DNA from 2 places in the Thermanaeromonas toyohensis ToBE genome. Region 1 is predicted to be linked to the other one. Evidence: riboswitches for the same ligand, from Rfam matches in the RefSeq annotation. Region 1 holds a riboswitch; the other holds the start of a gene.

Region 1 (9,286 bases):
AGTTCTAATCCAGAAGGAGTAATTGAAGTCCAGCGGCAGGAGCTAGCCAGGGTCTTTGCCTGTGTCCCTTCGCAGATAACCTACGTCCTAGGTACTAGATTTACTGTGGAACGTGGGTATCTAGTGGAAAGCCGGCGGGGTGGGGGCGGCTATGTGCGTATTATACGTTTACCTTTAAGGGATCGCCAGCGTTTTCAAGAATGGGTGGAGAGTGTAATAGGTGAATATGTTTCCCAGGAGGCGGGCGAAGCTATTCTAGCCCGGCTTTGCCAGGAGGGGCTCCTGTCAGAGAGAGAAAAAATACTTCTTAAGTCTGTTATTCACCGCCAGGCCCTACCCCTTGAGCTTCCCGAAAGGGACCGGGTGCGCGCGGCCATCTTGAGATCAGTACTTTTAACCCTGCTGCGAGAAGACCTTTAGTAGTGAAAATAAGGAGGATAATTACCAATGCTATGCGAGCGCTGCCAGCAGAACCCGGCCAGCGTCCATGTTACCCAAATTATAAATAACCAAAAGACTGAACTCCATCTGTGTCAAGAATGCGCCCGAGAGCTTGAACCCCAGTGGCACTGGGATTTCTCTTTACCTAAGTTCTTGGCCAGCCTATTGAACTATGAGCCTAGCCTGGGGTTAAGCCTAGAACAGGGGAGCTCCCGTTGCGGAGAGTGCGGGCTTACCTTTTCCCAATTCCAGCAGACAGGGCGCCTGGGCTGTCCCGAGTGCTACCGCTATTTTGCCAAACGGCTGGATCCTTTAATTAGGCGGCTTCACGGAAGCAACCATCACCGGGGGAAAGTACCTCGGCGAGCAGGGGGAAATTTACGGGTAATGCGGGAGATAGAAAGGCTTAGACTCGAACTACAGGAGCTAGTGGCGCGGGAAGAATTCGAAAAGGCTGCTCAAATCCGTGACCGCATCCGTGAGCTAGAGGCTAAGCTGGAAAGGCAGGGATAAGTATGGGTATCCGTTTAGAGCATTTGAGCAAGTGGATGGAAGGTTCCGGACCCCATGCTGACATAATCATATCCAGCCGCATACGCCTGGCTCGCAATTTAAAAGGGATGCCCTTTCCCCATCTTATGGATTCCCGCCAGGAGGGCCGGGTGGTGCAGCTTGTAGGCCGCGCCATTCAAAGCCCTACAGTAGAGAAAACTTCAGGCCAGTTGTACTTGCAGCGCCTCCGGGAATTGACCCCCCTAGAGCGGCAGATACTAGTAGAAAAACATCTTATAAGCCCCCAATTGGCAGGGGATAACGGGGAAAAGGCAGTGGTCTTAAGGGAAGATGAAGCTATAAGTATTATGGTCAATGAAGAGGATCATCTACGCCTCCAGTGTCTGTTACCTGCCCTTATGCTTCATGAGGGTTGGCGTATGGCCACGAGCTTAGATGATGCCCTGGAGGAAGAGTTAGATTATGCCTTTGATCAGGAACGGGGGTACCTTACCGCGTGCCCTACCAATGTAGGTACGGGTTTAAGGGCGTCAGTGATGGTCCATTTACCGGCCTTGGTGATAAGCAAACAGGCTGGTCAAGTGTTATCTGCTCTAACTAAAGTGGGGTTAGCTGTGCGTGGCCTTTATGGGGAAGGCACAGAGGCGGCAGGGAACCTCTTCCAGATTTCTAATCAGATCACCTTAGGCCGGACAGAAGAAGAGCTCATTAACAACCTTTCTGCTGTAGCTGTTCAATTGGCTGATCAGGAGCGGGCAGCAAGAGAGCATCTTTATAAAAAGAGCCGCTGGCAGCTAGAAGATCGGGTGGGCAGGGCTTATGGAATACTTGCCCACGCCAGGATCTTGAATAGCCAAGAGGCCTTAAAACTCCTTTCCGATGTCAGGCTGGGGGTAGAAATGAAGATAATACGAGGGGTAGACCAACGAGTAATAAATCAACTTATGTTCATGATCCAGCCGGCTTTTCTGCAATACCTAGCTGGAAGGGAGATGCCCCCTCACGAACGCGATGTCCAGAGGGCTAATCTTATCCGGGAACGCCTGCAGGGTAGGTCATCTTAATTCGAGGTACCTTGTTGGATATTCCTTATCCAGCAGGGCAAGTTTTTCGGTTATAAAATTTATTATAGAAAAGCCAGTTTTTACCTTAGAAATTATTTACCTTAGAATATTGTTAGAAAGGAGGAAAATAATTTTATGGGTTTACGTTTTACAGAAAGAGCGCACCGGGTTTTACGTTTAGCCCAGGAGGAAGCGCGGCATCTTAATCATCCCGCGGTGGGGACGGAACATCTTTTATTAGGCCTTTTGCGGGAAGGGGATAGTGTAGCAGCTAGGGCTTTGGCAAGCCTGGGTGTAAATCTTAAGAGTGTACGGGAGGAGGTACGCAAAGCTGTACGACCAGGGGAGGGGGTACCTCCAGGGGAGCTGGGCCTTACCCCTAGAGCTAAGAGGGTCCTAGAGTTAGCCCAGGAAGAGGCTCGACGCCAAGGTGTAAACTATGTGGGTACGGAACATATACTTTTGGGGCTTATGGAAGAAGGAGAGGGTTTGGCCGCGCAAGTACTGGGCTCCTTAGGCCTTACTCCCGAAAAGGTGCGCGAGAGAATAATGGCCTTGTTAGGCGGTGCACAACAGCAGCCTGCAGCCCCCTTCGGTATTCTCTTTGGTAATCTACCCTTTGGTATGGGGGGTATGGGTATCCCTGGGTTCCAGCCGGCGGGCGCTCCTATGGGAGCCAAAGCTACTCACCGTCCGGGGACCAATACCCCAGTTTTAGATCAGTTCAGCCGGGATTTAACAGCTTTGGCCCGGGAAGGCAAGCTAGACCCAGTTATTGGCCGGGAGAAAGAGATCGAACGGGTTATCCAAATTTTAAGTCGGCGCACCAAAAATAATCCGGTACTCATCGGCGATCCAGGTGTGGGTAAGACCGCCATTGTGGAAGGTTTAGCCCAGCGCATTGAACAGAATCAGGTACCAGAGGTCTTAAGAGGTAAAAGGGTAGTAGCCCTAGATATGTCCGGTATGGTAGCCGGGACTAAATACAGGGGCGAGTTTGAAGAGCGCTTCCGGCGGGTCCTAGATGAGATCCGCGCCGCGGGCAATATAATTCTTTTTATTGATGAACTCCATACCCTCATCGGTGCTGGCGCGGCCGAAGGAGCCATAGATGCTGCTAACATCTTAAAGCCCGCCCTGGCCCGTGGCGAGCTCCAGACCATCGGGGCTACTACTATAGATGAATACCGTAAGCATATTGAGAAGGATGCAGCCCTGGAGCGCCGCTTCCAACCCGTTATGGTTAGTGAACCTACAGTGGAAGAGACTATAGCTATTCTAAAGGGCCTGCGGGACCGTTATGAGGCCCATCACCGCGTCAAGATAACAGATGAAGCCTTAGAGGCAGCGGCTAAGTTATCTGACCGATATATTACGGATCGTTACTTGCCCGATAAAGCTATAGATCTTATTGATGAGGCTGCTTCGCGAGTCCGTCTGGCTATTTACACAGCACCTAAGGAAGTTAAAGAATTAGAGGCTCGGTTGGAAGAAGTGCAGAAAGAAAAAGAAGCAGCGGTACACGCTCAAGAGTTTGAGAAGGCAGCCCAGTTGCGGGATGAAGAGAGAAGGATTCGCGAGGAATTAGAGGCTAAGAAGAGTAAATGGGAAAAAGAAAAGGGGATGGAGAAGTCTACGGTTACAGCGGAAGATATAGCTTATATTGTCTCCAGCTGGACAGGTATTCCTGTAGCTAAGCTGGCCCAGGAAGAGACCGAACGGCTACTTCATCTGGAAGAAATTTTGCACCAGCGGGTCATAGGCCAAGATGAAGCGGTTCACGCTGTAGCGCGAGCTATCCGCCGGGCGAGAGCTGGTCTTAAAGATCCTAAGCGACCTATAGGTTCCTTCATTTTCCTAGGGCCTACAGGGGTGGGTAAAACAGAACTAGCTCGAGCCCTAGCTGAAGCCCTTTTTGGGGACGAAGATGCCATGATCCGCCTTGATATGTCGGAGTATATGGAGAAGCATACGGTCTCCCGCTTGGTGGGTGCTCCTCCAGGTTACGTAGGATATGAAGAAGCTGGTCAGCTTACAGAAGCTGTACGCCGCAGGCCCTACAGCGTGGTTCTTTTTGATGAGATAGAGAAGGCTCATCCTGAGGTGTTTAATATTCTCCTTCAAGTTTTGGAAGATGGGCGTTTGACTGATGCTAAAGGTCGGACGGTAGACTTCCGTAACACAGTAATTATTATGACCTCTAACGTAGGGGCTTCGACCATTAAGCGGGAAACCCTGGGCTTCAAAGCAAGCGCGGTAAAGGTAGGGGCGGAATCCTACGAAGAGATGAAGAAGCGGATCATGGAAGAGCTACGCCGTACCTTCCGGCCGGAATTCCTTAACCGTATCGATGAACTAATCGTCTTCCATGCTTTGACTGTGGAGGATATAAAGAAGATTGTAGACCTGATGCTTAAGCAGCTCAATGAGCGCCTTAAGGAGCATAACATTCAGGTAGAAGTCACGGAAGAAGCTAAGGATATCCTTGTGAAGGAGGGTTTTGACGAGGCTTATGGCGCCAGGCCCTTGCGACGGGCCATCCAGACTCTTATTGAAGACCAGCTTTCAGAAGATATGCTCCAAGGTAAGTTTGGGCCAGGCGATAGAGTCCAGGCCGTGGCTGAGAACGGTAAGATAGTGTTAAAGAAAGCCCCGGTAGCTTAAATTGGACTAGGCCTTGTTAAGATGCTTAGTTGGGGAAGGTCGGGATAGCTTCCCGGCCTTTCCCCGTTTCCACTAACTTAAAAGTTTGGGCCAACCAAACTTAATTCCTTCCACCGTCGACAGGGAGGTAGTAAAGTGTTAAAATACTAAACATGAAAGTGTTAGGGATAGCTTCTAGTCCCCGGCGTAGAGGTAACTCGGAACTCCTTTTGGACGCTGCCTTACGCGGCGCTCAAGACCAGGGAACGGAAACCCAGAAGATAATCCTGGCAGAACTTAATATATGGCCTTGTCGAGGGTGTGAGACTTGCCGACAAGGGAATTGTATCCAGCAGGATGATATGGAGAAGCTTTACCCCCTGCTAAAAGAAAGCGATGCCTTAATTTTAGCCTCTCCCATTTATTTTTACGGCCTGCCAGCCCAAGCTAAGGCTATGATTGATCGTTGCCAAGTTTTCTGGCATCGCAAGTATGATACAGGGAATGAGGGTAAGAGGGAAGTGGTGGCTAGGCGCGGGGCTTTGATAGCTGTAGGAGCTACCCGTGGTGCTAAATTGTTTGAAGGTGCTGTGCTGACCACTAAATATTTTTTTAAAGTTTTAGGGATAAGTTATTGGGGCGAGCTTCTTGTACGGGAAGTAGAAGGCTATCAGGAGATCCTAAAAAGGCCAGATGTTTTAGAGGCTGCCTATTCTTTGGGGAAGCAATTGACCCAGGGTTAAAAGCCTAGGTTATGGCGAATGCTTCAAGAAAGAGAGGGAGATAGGAGGTTAAATGTATATGGATAAGGTTAAGACGGCTTTAGAAATAGCCCTCGAGCGGGCTAAGGCTATAGAGGTAGATGAGGAGAAAATCTTAGAACTAGAAAATTTACCGCGGGGCAGGGTTTTAGGAGCCCAATTCCTAAGCAATAAAGATTTTAATCTAGAAGAGGAGTTACAGAAATTTAATGGAAAGGCTAAGGCACATGTAGTGAAAGGCGTAGAAGAAACCTTTTTGGGTAACCTCCGGTTGCCGCGGGACGGAAATTCTATGGAGACCAACCGCCGGTGCATGGAGGGGCTTCTCCTTATTAAAAAGAATAAAGCTGCGCTTAAGCAAGTGTTTAAAGAAATAGAAATGCTTTTCCAGTATTATGCTCGGGCCCTAGAGCAGGCTTATGTTAACTTAAAGGAAGAGTATGCAGCGCGGCTGGCGCAAGCTGGGCGTAGCTTGGGAAAACAAGTTGTTCCTTTACGCCTTCCCAATGTGGAGACTTTACCCGAATTCCAAGAAGAGTGGTTACGCTTCCGCGAACAGCTCTCTGCCCAATATGAAACCCTTTTAGAGGAAAAAAGGCAGTACATCCGTAGTATAAGCTGACCTACCTTAAAATTTTGTTGACCCCAGAGGTAGCCCCACTAGCTATCTTCTTTATCGTTGCGCACCTGACTATGAAAAATTTCTTCTAAGGTCTTAAGGGGTTTTTTCACTTTTACCTGGCTTATTACCCTTTTTACACCCCGGGCTTTAGCTGCAGCGCGGCGGGCAGCTTCTATTTCGTGAGGCTTAAGAGCCTCTCCTTTAAGGAGCACTGTTCCCCGGTGGCTTTTGCCCCCTATATGCTGGAGTTCTACCCCTGGGGCTTGAGCTAGCTCTTCAGCAACTTCGAATTCCACTTCGCTATCCGTTATAGGTCCATCGGTACTTATAGATATAGCATTATCTACCTTTTCCACGCCAGGTATATCCTGGGCTAGGTTAGTGGCCCGTTCTTTTTCTATTAAAGTGTCTACTATACCCTGAAGGCGGGCTTTCCCTTCTACCACTTCTACTTTAAGGCCGTAACCTTTAAGGTCTTTATCAGCTTTAAATGCACGTTGGAGTTCTTCTTGCACCTTTTTAAAGTTGTTTTTCTTTTTTCTACTTGACATGTGACCCAACTCACCTTAAGCTATTTGATAAGCCCTTTTTATTATTCTCCATAGGCCCTCTTTTTAGCAGGAAAATTTATAGGGATGGCGAATATAGTTATATCTAATCGTTATATAAAAAGTGTATACCAATACCCCGGGGGTGCCCGGAAGGGCTGAGAAGTGCTACTTTGGCACTAACCCTTGGAACCTGATTCTGGGTAATACCAGCGGAGGGAAGTGGGGTTTTAAAGTTTTTAAAGTCACCTATTTCCCGGGGTGACTTTTTTAATAACTTGTTAGAGGAAGGGCTTAAATTTTATTTATACTTAAGGCTTATAAAGGAGTGGTATACCATATGACACAGCTAGAAGCGGCTAAACAAGGAAAGATAACGCGGGAAATGGAAAAGGTGGCGGCTAAAGAAGGTATAGATGTAGAAATCTTACGGCAGCGCGTGGCTGAAGGTAAAGTAGTTATACCAGCCAATAAAAACCATACCAACCTGGATCCGTGCGGTATCGGCTTGGGCTTAAGGACCAAAGTTAATGCCAATATAGGGACTTCTACAGCTTACCCGGACATAGAACAAGAACTAAAAAAATTAGAGGCAGCTTTAGAAGCAGGTGCTGACGCAGTTATGGATCTTAGTACCGGTGGGGATATTGACGCCTGTCGCAGGGAGGTTTTGGCCCGCTCCCCGGTAGCTGTAGGAACTGTCCCTATCTATCAGGTTACGGTAGAGGCTCAAAAGCGTTATGGTAGTATGGTAGAGTTCACCGCTGATGACTTATTCCGGGTGATTGAGCTTCAGGCTGCTGATGGGGTAGATTTTATCACTGTGCATTGCGGTGTAACCTTAGAAACGGTGGAAAGGCTAAAAAGGGAAGGACGGCTTACCGATATAGTAAGCCGTGGGGGCTCTTTCCTCGTAGGATGGATGCTCCATCATAGGGAAGAGAATCCCCTTTACGCCCAGTATGATCGCCTTTTGGAGATAGCCCGGCGGTACGATGTTACTTTAAGCTTGGGTGATGGCCTGCGGCCTGGTTGTTTGGCCGACGCCACAGATAGAGCGCAGATACAGGAATTGCTCATCTTAGGTGAATTAGTAGACAGAGCCAGGGAAGCTGGAGTGCAGGCCATGGTGGAAGGGCCCGGGCATGTGCCTCTAAACCAGATCGAGGCTAATATACTTTTACAGAAGCGCCTTTGCCACGGAGCTCCCTTCTATGTATTAGGTCCTATTGTAACGGATGTTGCTCCCGGATATGACCATATTACTGCGGCCATTGGAGGAGCAATAGCTGCTGCGGCTGGTGCTGACTTTATTTGCTATGTTACGCCTTCCGAACATTTGGGCCTTCCTACAGCAGAAGATGTGCGGGAGGGGGTTATTGCGGCCCGCATTGCTGGACATGCGGCTGATCTGGTAAAAGGGATCCCGGGGGCTTGGGAATGGGATAGGGCTATGGCCCAAGCTCGTAAAGCTCTAGACTGGGAAAAACAAATATCTTTGGCCTTAGATCCTGTTAAAGCTAGGCATTACAGATCCAAACGGAACGTAGAAACAGCCGAAGCCTGTTCCATGTGTGGCGATTTTTGCGCCATGCGTATTGTAGGGGAGTATTTAGGTAAAACTATGGAACGTTGTTAACTTACAGTCGGCCACTGGAGCTTAGATGTTTCTTTTTTAAGCATAGTGTTACTTTGTGCCAGCATACGGGCTGGAGTATGGGGCTGACTAAGCTTTTCGTTAGTAAAAACTTAAGGATAGCTTTAGGAGCAAAGCTCTGTAGTAAACTAAGAGACGGCGAGGCAAACTAAACGAACGGTGAGGTTTTATGGCCAGGATAAAGTTGGCTCGAGGGCGAGAGGCAAGGCTAGAGAGTGGTCATCCTTGGGTTTACCAGACGGAAATTGAGGATATATACGGTGATTTTAGACCTGGGGATATTGTAGAAGTGGAAGACTGGCGGGGCAAGTTTTTGGGCCGGGGTTATATTAACCCGGCCTCTATGATTACTATCCGACTTTTAACTTATGACCCCCGGGAAGAGATAAATAAAAACTTTTGGCGCCAGCGCCTTCAAGCGGCCTGGGACTACCGGCAGAAGATACTTAGAGGGGCACCCACAGATTCTTTTCGGGTGGTTTTCGCTGAGGCGGATTTCCTGCCCGGACTTATTGTAGATAAATTCGCCTCTTATCTTGTGGTCCAGACTCTAGCCTTAGGGATCGATCGTCACAAGGATGTTTTGGTAGAAATATTGGAGGACTTAATCCGGCCAGATGGTATTTATGAGCGAAACGATGTGCCTGTCCGGGCCCTTGAGGGATTAGAATTACGTAGCGGGTTTCTTAAAGGGCCTTTTGACCCACTAGTAACCATTGTAGAGAACGGACTTAAGTTTTGGGTAGATTTAGCTCGAGGCCAAAAGACGGGGTATTTTTTAGACCAGCGTGAAAACCGGGCCGCTTTACGTCCCCTGGTAAAAGGTGCTCGCGTGTTAGACTGTTTCTGCCATACAGGTGGATTTGGTCTTCATGCTGCTTATTACGGCGCCCGTGAAGTTTTGGGTTTAGATATCTCGGAGGAAGCTATAGAGCTAGCTAGGCAAAATGCCGAACTTAATGGTTTAGAAAGTATTTGTTCCTTCCAGGTAGCCAATGTCTTCGATGCCCTTAGGGCTATGGATAAAGCCAAGGAAC
Region 2 (9,286 bases), 360 kb from region 1:
ACCCATTCTCATCCTTTAGGGCCAGCACCCTATCAAAGACCACGGTCTCCCCTACCTCCACCGGTAGCTTTTCCACCCGCAGCAGATCTCCTTCCTTTACTCGGTATTGTTTCCCCCCGGTTTCAATTATAGCATACATGTAAATTCCTCCCAAAGCTAAGACTCGCTAAGATAGGGTAGCCTAAAGTAATAGGCCTTTAAAACCCTGCTTAAGCGGTTTAAACTTGGTTTTCTGCCCTTGCAGTGTATCATAAGCAGTAAATACCTGTCAAGCTCGAGGCGGCTCTATGTCACCGGACTGTGATATTGTCATAGTGTAAGCGGACTTAAGAATGTCAGTATGAGAGGAGAAGTTTTTTAAGCGAAAAAGGAGCTAAAAGGGTTTACGTCATGGAACAGGTCCTAGCCGGAAAAATCACTGTCCGGCAGGCAGCAGAACATCTTGAGTTAAGCGAGCGCCAAAGCTCTATACTTTAAACTATGCTTAATTGTGAGATTAGGAACAAAAGCGGAGTAAAAGCGGTAATGAAGTAAAGAAAGACTAACCAAAGCGCTGCCTAGCTAAGCCTAGTCCAGGGGAATAAATCCCTCTGGGCCACACCTTGAGTAAAGGGCCGTACGGCGTATGGTTTTTATGCTCAGGGAAGGATCTAAGGCCCGTACTACTTCTTCAGGCCGCACGCTACCTTCAGGGCTTAAGGATAATAGCATCTCTAAAGTAGCCTCCCCCTTCAGCTCAAGCTGATATAAGCCGGGCCGTATATTGATCTTCCGGCCACCCTCCTTCCCCTTACGTGACACCCAGGCTTCCTCCTGGGCGAGCAGTCTCTGTATGGCCTCTTTAATCTGGCTCGGCTCCAAGCCCTCGACCTCTACCTGATAGGCTGCGCATCGTACTTGTGCCGCAACTGGCGGATGATTAGGAGGGATTTCCCAGGCAGCCAATACTTTAAGCCCGGGGGGAAGTTCCCGGGCTAAGGCCTCTAATACTTTGCCTGGGGCTTGTGGTTCCCTTAATTCTAAGTCCACGTATTCAGCCTCGCTCTCTGCGCCTACTGCTAAAGCGGGGCCGAAGGACATGCGCGGGTGGGGATTAAAACCCTCCGTCAAAGCTAAAGGAATCCCGGATCTGCGGGCTGCCCTTTGCAGGGCTCGCATTACTTCCAGTTGGCTTAAAAATTTGCCTATACCCAGCTTGGCGAATTTAACCCGCAGGCGCAAAGTTACGCGCCTCCCCCTTTAACTTCATTCTCACCTTTAACCCAGGGCACACCCCGCATCCTAGGCAGCGCCCCGAGCGGCAATCAAGGGTTACTTGGCCAGCCAGGGCTCGCTGATAATCTTCCCATAAAAAGTCTTTACTTATCCCAAAATCCAGGTGATCCCAGGGGAATTTCTCTTGATATCCCCGGCGACGGTAGGCATAGAAAGCCGGATCCAACCCGCAAGCCTGAAAGGCCTTTTCCCAGACTTCGTACCGGAAATGCTCAGACCATCCCTCAAGCTTTGCTCCTTCCCGCCAGGCTATAAATAAAGCTTGTCCTAACCGACGGTCTCCCCGGGCAAGAACTGCTTCTAAAAAACTCATTTCTGGTTGGTGCCAGCTGAAATATAAACCCGGTCCCTTTAATCTTAACCTTAAAAACCTCTGTTTTTCCTTAAGTTCATTTAAAGCAGCCTGGGGTTCCCATTGGAAGGGGGTATGGGGTTTAGGAACGAAGGAAGATACACTCACTGTAACGCTAGGCTTTTTATTCCGAGATACCTGCCTCCCCTGCTCTAGGACCTGGCGAGCAAGTTCTACTATCCCCTTAAGATCCTCTTCTGTCTCTGTGGGTAAGCCGATCATAAAATATAACTTGATATGGTGCCAGCCGGCGGAGAAGGCTTCCCCAGCGGCGCTCAAAAGATCTTCAGCCGTTACTCCTTTATTGATTACATCCCTTAGGCGCTGGGTTCCGGCTTCAGGAGCCAAGGTCAAAGTGCCTTTTTTCCGGAACTTCTGCAAGGCGTGGGCCAATCGTACGCTAAAGGTGTCCACCCGTAAGGAGGGAAGCGATATGCTTATACCTTCGTTAGCGTAAGTTTCAGCCAAGGCTAAAGCCAGCTCTTCTATACAGGAGTAGTCGGCGCTGCTTAAGGAAGTAAGGGAGACCTCCTCGTACCCGGTAGTACGGAGGAGCTCCGCCGCCTGGCGCAACAATATCTTAATATCCCTCTCCCGTACTGGGCGATAGATGGCTCCAGCTTGGCAAAACCGGCATCCTCGGGTACATCCCCGCATAACTTCCAGCATCAAGCGGTCATGGACTATCTCCAAATAAGGGACGATGGGCCGGGAAGGGAAGTAAGCTGTATCCAGATCAGCCACCACCGCCTTTTTTACCTTCTCTGGGACACCCGCAGGCTTAGGCCGTACCTCCTTAAGGGTACCATCCTCCTGATAGAGTACTTCGTAAAAGGAGGGGACATAGATGCCGGGTAGCCCGGCGGCCCGGCGCAAGAATTCTTCCCGGTCCACCCTCCCACTAGGAAATCTCTTGAGTTCTCCTACCAATTCTAGGAGCTTAAGCAAAACTTCCTCTCCATCGCCCAAAACAAAGCAATCGAAAAAAGGTGCTAAGGGTTCAGGGTTGCAGGCGCAGGGACCCCCTCCGATAATTAAGGGGTGTTTCTGGCCGCGCTCCCGCGCCAACAAGGGTATACCCGCCAAGTCCAACATATTAAGGATGGTGGTATATGTAAGTTCATACTGAAGGGTGAAACCGATTACATCAAAGTCACTGAGGGGACGATAGGATTCCAAGGAAAAAAGGGGTAATCCTTCTTGCCGCAGGATGGCTTCTAAATCGGGGGCCGGAGCAAAAACCCTCTCCAAAAGCATCCCGTCCTGTTCATTAACTAGGCCGTAAAGTATAGCTAGCCCTAAATGGGACATGCCTACTTCGTAAAGATCGGGAAAGGCGAAAACCATACGCACTAAAGTGTTGTCCCATTCTTTATGGACACTATTCCACTCAGTACCCAAGTAGCGGGCTGGCTTCTCCACCCGGGGTAACACACTATCTATTATGTATGACCTTAATTCTTTGGGAGACACAAGTGTCGCTCCTTTACACTTGCAGGCACCCGCCTGGGCAAGGTTGCGGTAAGTATCCCTAAGGGGAAACCTTTAGCAGCTTCTAGTATAGCAAAGATAAGGCTCACTATATACCTTCAACGCAACAATTTTTCTAGAGGTTCTGCCCAGCGCCCCTCCAAAAGGGCGTGAAGTATCTCCCTTTCTCCTACTAATCCACATATCTTGCCCTGGCCATCTAGCACCGCCACCAGATTATGCTTTCCTGGCCGGAAACGGCGTACTATCCGCCCCAGGGGTTGATCTGCGCTAGCCGCCAGCCACCTTGCTTCTTCCAGTATCCCTTCCCCCTTGCCATAGCGGGTACGCCAAAATTGTCTCCAGAACAAATAAGGCCAGGCCTCCTTTTCTGTAGCTGCCAGGTTAAACAAGAACAAGGCTAATATAACGCTCTGCAAATCTATAATCCCCCAGAAAAAACCTACGAGCCCCCCAAAACCTAAAATTACGGCCCAGAATTGCCCCAATACACCCCCTTCCCAGGTAGCTTGACCCGCGCCCACCTGGAAGGTACGCCATGCTCGATAAAGGCGACCTCCATCCAGAGGTAGGCCAGGAAGCAGGTTAAAGAACCCTAATACTAGATTAGCTTGTAAGAAAAAGGAAAACCAATCCGCCTCTATACCCGTGAGCCTCCTCCATATAAAAGCCAGAAGGGCTAACCCGAAGCTTCCTAAAGGCCCGGCCAAGGCTATCCAGGCCTCTTTTAAAGGGTAAAAGGCAAGGGGAACTGAAAAGCGGGCTACACCACCGAAGGGAAAGAGTTCAAGGCTCTTAGGGGGAAGGCCTGCTCTGTAAGCTACCAAGGCATGGCAGACTTCGTGCCAGGCTACAGATATAAAAAGTAATAAAGCCTGGGGGAGCACTCCTAATAAGAAATATACGCCCAGGAGAAGAAGAAAATAATCATTTAAGACTATTTCCGTTTTTGCTATCTTGCCTAACCACATATCAAATCTGGCCGGCCGGTAGTAGAAAAAGCAGGGGATCCACCGGGCGGCCATCTTGCCGTACTTCAAAATGTAGTTGTACCGCTGGCCCGGGGGCTAAAACCCCGAGGGTGTCTCCCTGGCGGACAACTTGCCCCGGTTGTACATATACTTTGCCCAGCGTCCCATAGACAGTGACCAGGCCCCCACCATGGTCTACTTCTACTACTTGGACAAGTACAGGATCTTCCCCCGCCCGCACTACCCGTCCATCTAAGGCCGCCTTAACCGGGGCTTCCCCCTTAGCCTTTATATCGATACCTGGGTGAAAACTACTGGGCTTCCCTTTTTCTGCTACCCATCCGTAGGGCTTTATAATTTCCCCGGAGACAGGTAAAGTCATAACCGGCAGTTCTCGGTCCTTATCTCCAGGTTTATAGGCGGGCATAGCTTCATTCCAAGGTTTTAGCCCATGGAAAACCCACCGGTCAAAGGTATCCAGCCATAACCCCTCTTGGAGCAAAGTAGCCACTGCTTTTGTCTTATCAGAAGCTGTATCCCTTAGGTAGTAGCGCAAGGCCGTTTGCAACCGGGTAGCTCCTGGACCTTCTAGGCGGAAAACAATAGTCAAAGCCAGGAAAATTAAACCGGCAGCCAGCGCTTGCTTTAGGAACTGCCGGAAAAAACGAGTGGGGGGAAGGGAACGCCCCGGACCGGTCACACCGCCTAAAGGCGCTCCCTTAATCTCTTCCCAATCCCAATTATGGCGCATAATTTTCGGCCCCCTGGATAGGCAAGCTCTATTATAAATGTTTATTGCCTGTCCAAGGGGGATATGACTGTATTTTAAAAATAAATATCCCGAAAACCTTTTTCTACCTGGGAAAGTTTGGCTTCCGTAGCTTGGCGTAAGCTCATATCTTCGATCTCCTCTAAAGCCTCCGCTATAACTTTTTCCCCTGCTTTTCGGAGCTCACGTGTCCCCTTATCTAAAAGATACTCCTTAAAGCTTAAGAGGGCGTTAGGCAAACAAAAGCGTTTTATGTCCCCTTGGCGGGCAAGCCCTGTGAAGCGACCGCCCGTTCTACCCACCCGGTAACAGGCGGTACAAAAGCTGGGAAGGTAGCCTTGGGATAGTATGATTTCGAGAATTCGCTCTAGCGGCCTATGGTCACTTACCTCGAACTGGGCAGCCGGTTCTTCCGGTTCCGCATAGCCTCCCGGGCTTACACAAGAGCCGGCCGACATTTGGGAAACACCGATATGAATAAGCTCATCCCGGAGTTCTGGACGCTCTCGGGTAGTAAGCACCAAACCCACATAAGGCAAGGCTAACCTATATACAGCGATCACCTTACGGAAATCAGTATCGCTTAAAGGATAGGGAACCTGGGTAAGGGCTGCGCCTTTAGCGGGCCGCATCCGGGGTACCGACATGGTATGAGGGCCTGCACCATGATCTCGTTCTAAAGCCCAGGCATGGCTTATAGAAGCCAAAACCTCAAACCTGTAATCATATAGCCCAAGTAAAGCCCCCATACCCACGTCACCAAAGCCGCCTTCCATGGCCCGGTGCATGACCGTTAGGCGCCATCCATAATCAGCTTTAGGTCCGCTGGGGTGAAGCAGCTTATAGGTGTCAGGATGGTAGGTCTCCTGGAAGCACTGGTAGACACCAGCCCCAGCTTCCTTAAGCCGGCGAAACCCCGCTACCGTCTGGGGAGCTACATTAAGGTGAACTATGCGTAAAGGGGAATAGCGGTAGACAGCCTGGACGGCTTCTACCAGATAATCGACCTCTGTTCCCTCCCGGCCTTCCCCAGCTACCAAAAGCACCCTTTGGAAGCCCTTGTCCGCCAGGGCCCGGGCCTCCCGCCCGATCTCTTCCGGCGTCAATACTTTACGTTTAAGGTCGCGGTTATCCCTCCGGAAACCGCAGTAAAGACAGTTATTGCTGCAACGGTTGCTAATATAGAGGGGAGCAAACAATACAATGCGCCGCCCGTATACTTTCTGCTTAACCTCCCCGGCAGCAGCATACACGTCTTGAAGTTCGCTCTCTTCCTTAAGATTAAGGAGAGCAGCAGCCTCCTCCAGGGTTAAACCTCTAAGCTCTCTAGCTTTACGTAATATACTCTTAAGTCCTGCCGGTCCCGGAGGAGGGGTGGACAAGAGCTCAGAGATGGATTTAGGATCTACTATGGCAGTAAGGTCTTGGGCCCCCAATCCCTTTTCCCGTTCCCTCTCGCAAGCTGGTATACCCATATAATAACCTTCCTCCTTTTTAAGCTTTAGGCCGACCTATCATCCCTTCAGTTGGGCTGCTGGGGCTAGCAAAGGTTCTCTTAGGTATGCGGCCAGCTAGGAAGCACTTCCGGCCCGCCTCTACAGCTAGCTTCATGGCTTCAGCCATGGCTACCGGATCCTTAGCTTGGGCAATGGCTGTATTAATGAGGCAAGCATCAGCCCCTATCTCCATGGCTAAAGCAGCATCGGAAGGAGCTCCTATACCAGCGTCTACAATAACGGGTACATTCACCCGCTGGATAATAAGCTGGATATGTTCAAAGTTAGGTAATCCCTGACCCGAACCTATAGGTGAACCCAAGGGCATAACCGTAGCTGCACCTACTTCTACCAGCCGGCGTGCTACCACTGGATCTTGGTTAGTATAGGGTAAAACAATAAAGCCTTCCTGGACAAGTATACGTGTAGCTTCAATAGTGGCCACCGGATCGGGAAGTAAGGTTTCCTCATCTCCTATGACTTCCAGCTTAATCATATCAGAAAGTCCGGCCTCCCTGGCCAGGCGGGCCAGCCGTACAGCTTCGTCTACAGTGGTAGCTCCGGCAGTATTGGGAAGGAGGGTGATTTTCCTTAGGTCCAGATAATCTAAAATAGAAGGCTCACTACTACCCAGATTAAGCCTGCGTACAGCCACGGTAACGATCTCCGCTCCAGAAGCTTCTATAGCTTTGCGCATAATTTCTAAGGAAGGATATTTCCCCGTGCCTACCATAAGACGGGAATTGAACTCTCGACCCGCAATCACTAGCTTGTCAGCCATTTTTTAATCTCAACCTCCTTATGAAAATCTAGATCTTTATGCTTAAATCTTTAAAGAAACATCTGCTTTTTTATCCTCCGCCTACAAAGCGCACTATCTCTATCTCGTCGCCTTCTTCCAGAACTACCTGGTCATATTCTTGTTTAGGTACTATCGCTCGATTGCGCTCTACTGCCAAATACCGATAATCTACCCCCAGCTCTCGAAGTAAAGCGCCTATTGTAGTTCCCGGCTTGACTTCCTTTTTTTCTCCATTTATAAGTACCTCCACCTCCCCTCACCTCCTCCCTTACCTCCATTAATAGTTTCTTTTTTCCTACCTACCCTCCTAGGAACTATCCCTTTTAGCCCTTTCAGCTACTTGGAAACTCCCCTTGGTTTAGAGCCTGGCGAAACTTAAGCACCGCTTCGCGAGGGTATTCCGCAGCCATAATAGCAGACATGACAGCTACCCCGCTGGCCCCGGCTTCTAAACAGGGACGGACCCTGTCCGGTGTTATACCTCCTAAGGCTATAACTGGTATACCAACTTTACGTGCAACCTCCTCCAGATTAGTCAGACCCCTTGGCGGTAAGCCCTTCTTGGATTCCGTAGGAAAAACATGGCCAAAAAGAAGATAATCCGCTCCTGCTAAAGCTGCCCTCTGGGCTTCAGTCAGATCATGGACCGAGACTCCGATAATTTTTCCAGGTCCTAACAGACGGCGGGCCACATCCACTGGGAAAGAGGTCTGGCCCAAATGAACACCATCTGCCTGTACAGCCAGGGCTATATCTACCCGGTCATTGATGAGGAACTTGGTGGTGGCAGGGAGAACTTTCTTTAGCTTACAAGCTAAGCGGTACAACTCATTAGCTGGAAGCTCTTTTTCCCGCAGTTGGAAGAAGTCTATCCCTTCCAGCTGGCTGGCTAAGACTTCTAGGGGGTATCGAGTCAACCTTTGATTACTTATCACATATAGCCATGCCATATAGCCCCCTCCGGTTTCGCCTGCTCGGAAAACCAGTAGTCTATAGAGGACACAAAAAGGTGCACCCCGCGAGGAAAGTGCACCTTCAAAAGCCGGCTTTTTTCCCTCCGCAGGCATTACCCTGAACAGGTTCAGCGGGTCAGGTGCTCACTAGCCCTTTCTCAGCCCCTAACAGGAGCTCCCCGTTGTCAGATATACACTTTATTTTATTTACATTGTAAAATGCTTGCGGTTATTCGTCAAGATGTTTTAGGCCTGGCGCCATCCCCACTTTTATAGCTCTGGTTCCGCAAGCTAGAAAACGCTATGCATTATGCAGTAATACTAGCCGCTGACCGCGGGCTCATCTTGCCTTCCCATTTGCCCGAAGAGATGAAATGAGCAAGGTTAAAATCCTGTGGGCGAAGTCAAGGCTTTTTTCTTTACTTTATTTTCTTTACTTTACTTTTTACATCTTACGCTCTAGAATGGAATCAGGCAGAAGCAAAAATGGCCGCCGGGGGAGAAAAGGTATGCTGGCCAGTACCCCAGAGAATACAGTTTACTACCAGGCAGGCTATTCTATCGGCAGCCAGCTTCCGGTAAACGGCCTGGAAGAAATACCGGCTAAAATAAGCGCATTAGGAATAGGAGACCTTAAGCTGCAAAGTGTAAAAGACGACAAAATAACTATCAAATGGTATGAATGTTTAACCTGTTCTCACTTGCCACCCGTAGGCCAGCCTCTATGCTATCTGGAAGCGGGCCTATTAGCCGGAGCCCTCAACAAATTCCTTAAGAAAAAAGTAGAGGTAGAAGAAACCAAATGCTGGGGGACAGGTGAAAGGTATTGCCAGATGGAAGCCACCATATCCCCTGTTTCTGGCCTTGATGAGCCCTATCCCTTCTTTCTCCCCGAAGAAAACAACAAATTGCTCATAGATCTTACCTTCCAAGCTGTGCAGGCAACTAGAAACTACCGCCAGGCCACCTGGGGGTCTGCCAAAGAGATGGAAGGGCTACCTTTAAGTATCGGGGAAGCCATCTTTCATATGATACCCCTAGGCCTGGTAATTGCCGATAACCAGGGGAGAGTGGTAAAGATAAATAAGGCCGGCACCCAAATGTTAGGTATCGCAGGCCAAAGGGTGCAAGGCCGCCTGCTAGAAGAGATATTGCCATTAGCCAGGTACTCCGAAAT

The links. Region 1 has a riboswitch for thiamine pyrophosphate ahead of thiC (phosphomethylpyrimidine synthase ThiC). Riboswitches for the same ligand answer to the same signal wherever they lie in the genome.
Region 2: it holds a riboswitch for thiamine pyrophosphate, as region 1 does, so the genes downstream of both, thiE (thiamine phosphate synthase) here and thiC (phosphomethylpyrimidine synthase ThiC) in region 1, are expected to answer to the same signal.

The regions. Positions count from the first base shown of each region.
Region 1 is NZ_LT838272.1:394,785-404,070, forward strand. Features, by position in the region: gene B9A14_RS01955 (CtsR family transcriptional regulator) at 1-420, shown strand, start outside; gene B9A14_RS01960 (UvrB/UvrC motif-containing protein) at 448-954, shown strand; gene B9A14_RS01965 (protein arginine kinase) at 957-2,018, shown strand; gene B9A14_RS01970 (ATP-dependent Clp protease ATP-binding subunit) at 2,154-4,682, shown strand; gene B9A14_RS01975 (flavodoxin family protein) at 4,835-5,404, shown strand; gene B9A14_RS01980 (DUF6657 family protein) at 5,463-6,044, shown strand; gene B9A14_RS01985 (BON domain-containing protein) at 6,083-6,595, opposite strand; TPP riboswitch at 6,724-6,831, shown strand; gene thiC (phosphomethylpyrimidine synthase ThiC) at 6,933-8,231, shown strand; gene B9A14_RS01995 (class I SAM-dependent rRNA methyltransferase) at 8,419-9,286, shown strand, end outside.
Region 2 is NZ_LT838272.1:752,409-761,694, reverse strand. Features, by position in the region: gene rplU (50S ribosomal protein L21) at 1-139, opposite strand, end outside; ribosomal protein L21 leader region at 150-229, opposite strand; gene B9A14_RS03665 (TIGR03936 family radical SAM-associated protein) at 568-1,221, opposite strand; gene B9A14_RS03660 (TIGR03960 family B12-binding radical SAM protein) at 1,205-3,100, opposite strand; gene B9A14_RS03655 (site-2 protease family protein) at 3,217-4,158, opposite strand; gene B9A14_RS03650 (murein hydrolase activator EnvC family protein) at 4,091-4,840, opposite strand; gene hydG ([FeFe] hydrogenase H-cluster radical SAM maturase HydG) at 4,915-6,333, opposite strand; gene B9A14_RS03640 (thiazole synthase) at 6,353-7,135, opposite strand; gene thiS (sulfur carrier protein ThiS) at 7,206-7,406, opposite strand; gene thiE (thiamine phosphate synthase) at 7,489-8,106, opposite strand; TPP riboswitch at 8,192-8,301, opposite strand; gene B9A14_RS17890 (sigma 54-interacting transcriptional regulator) at 8,619-9,286, shown strand, end outside.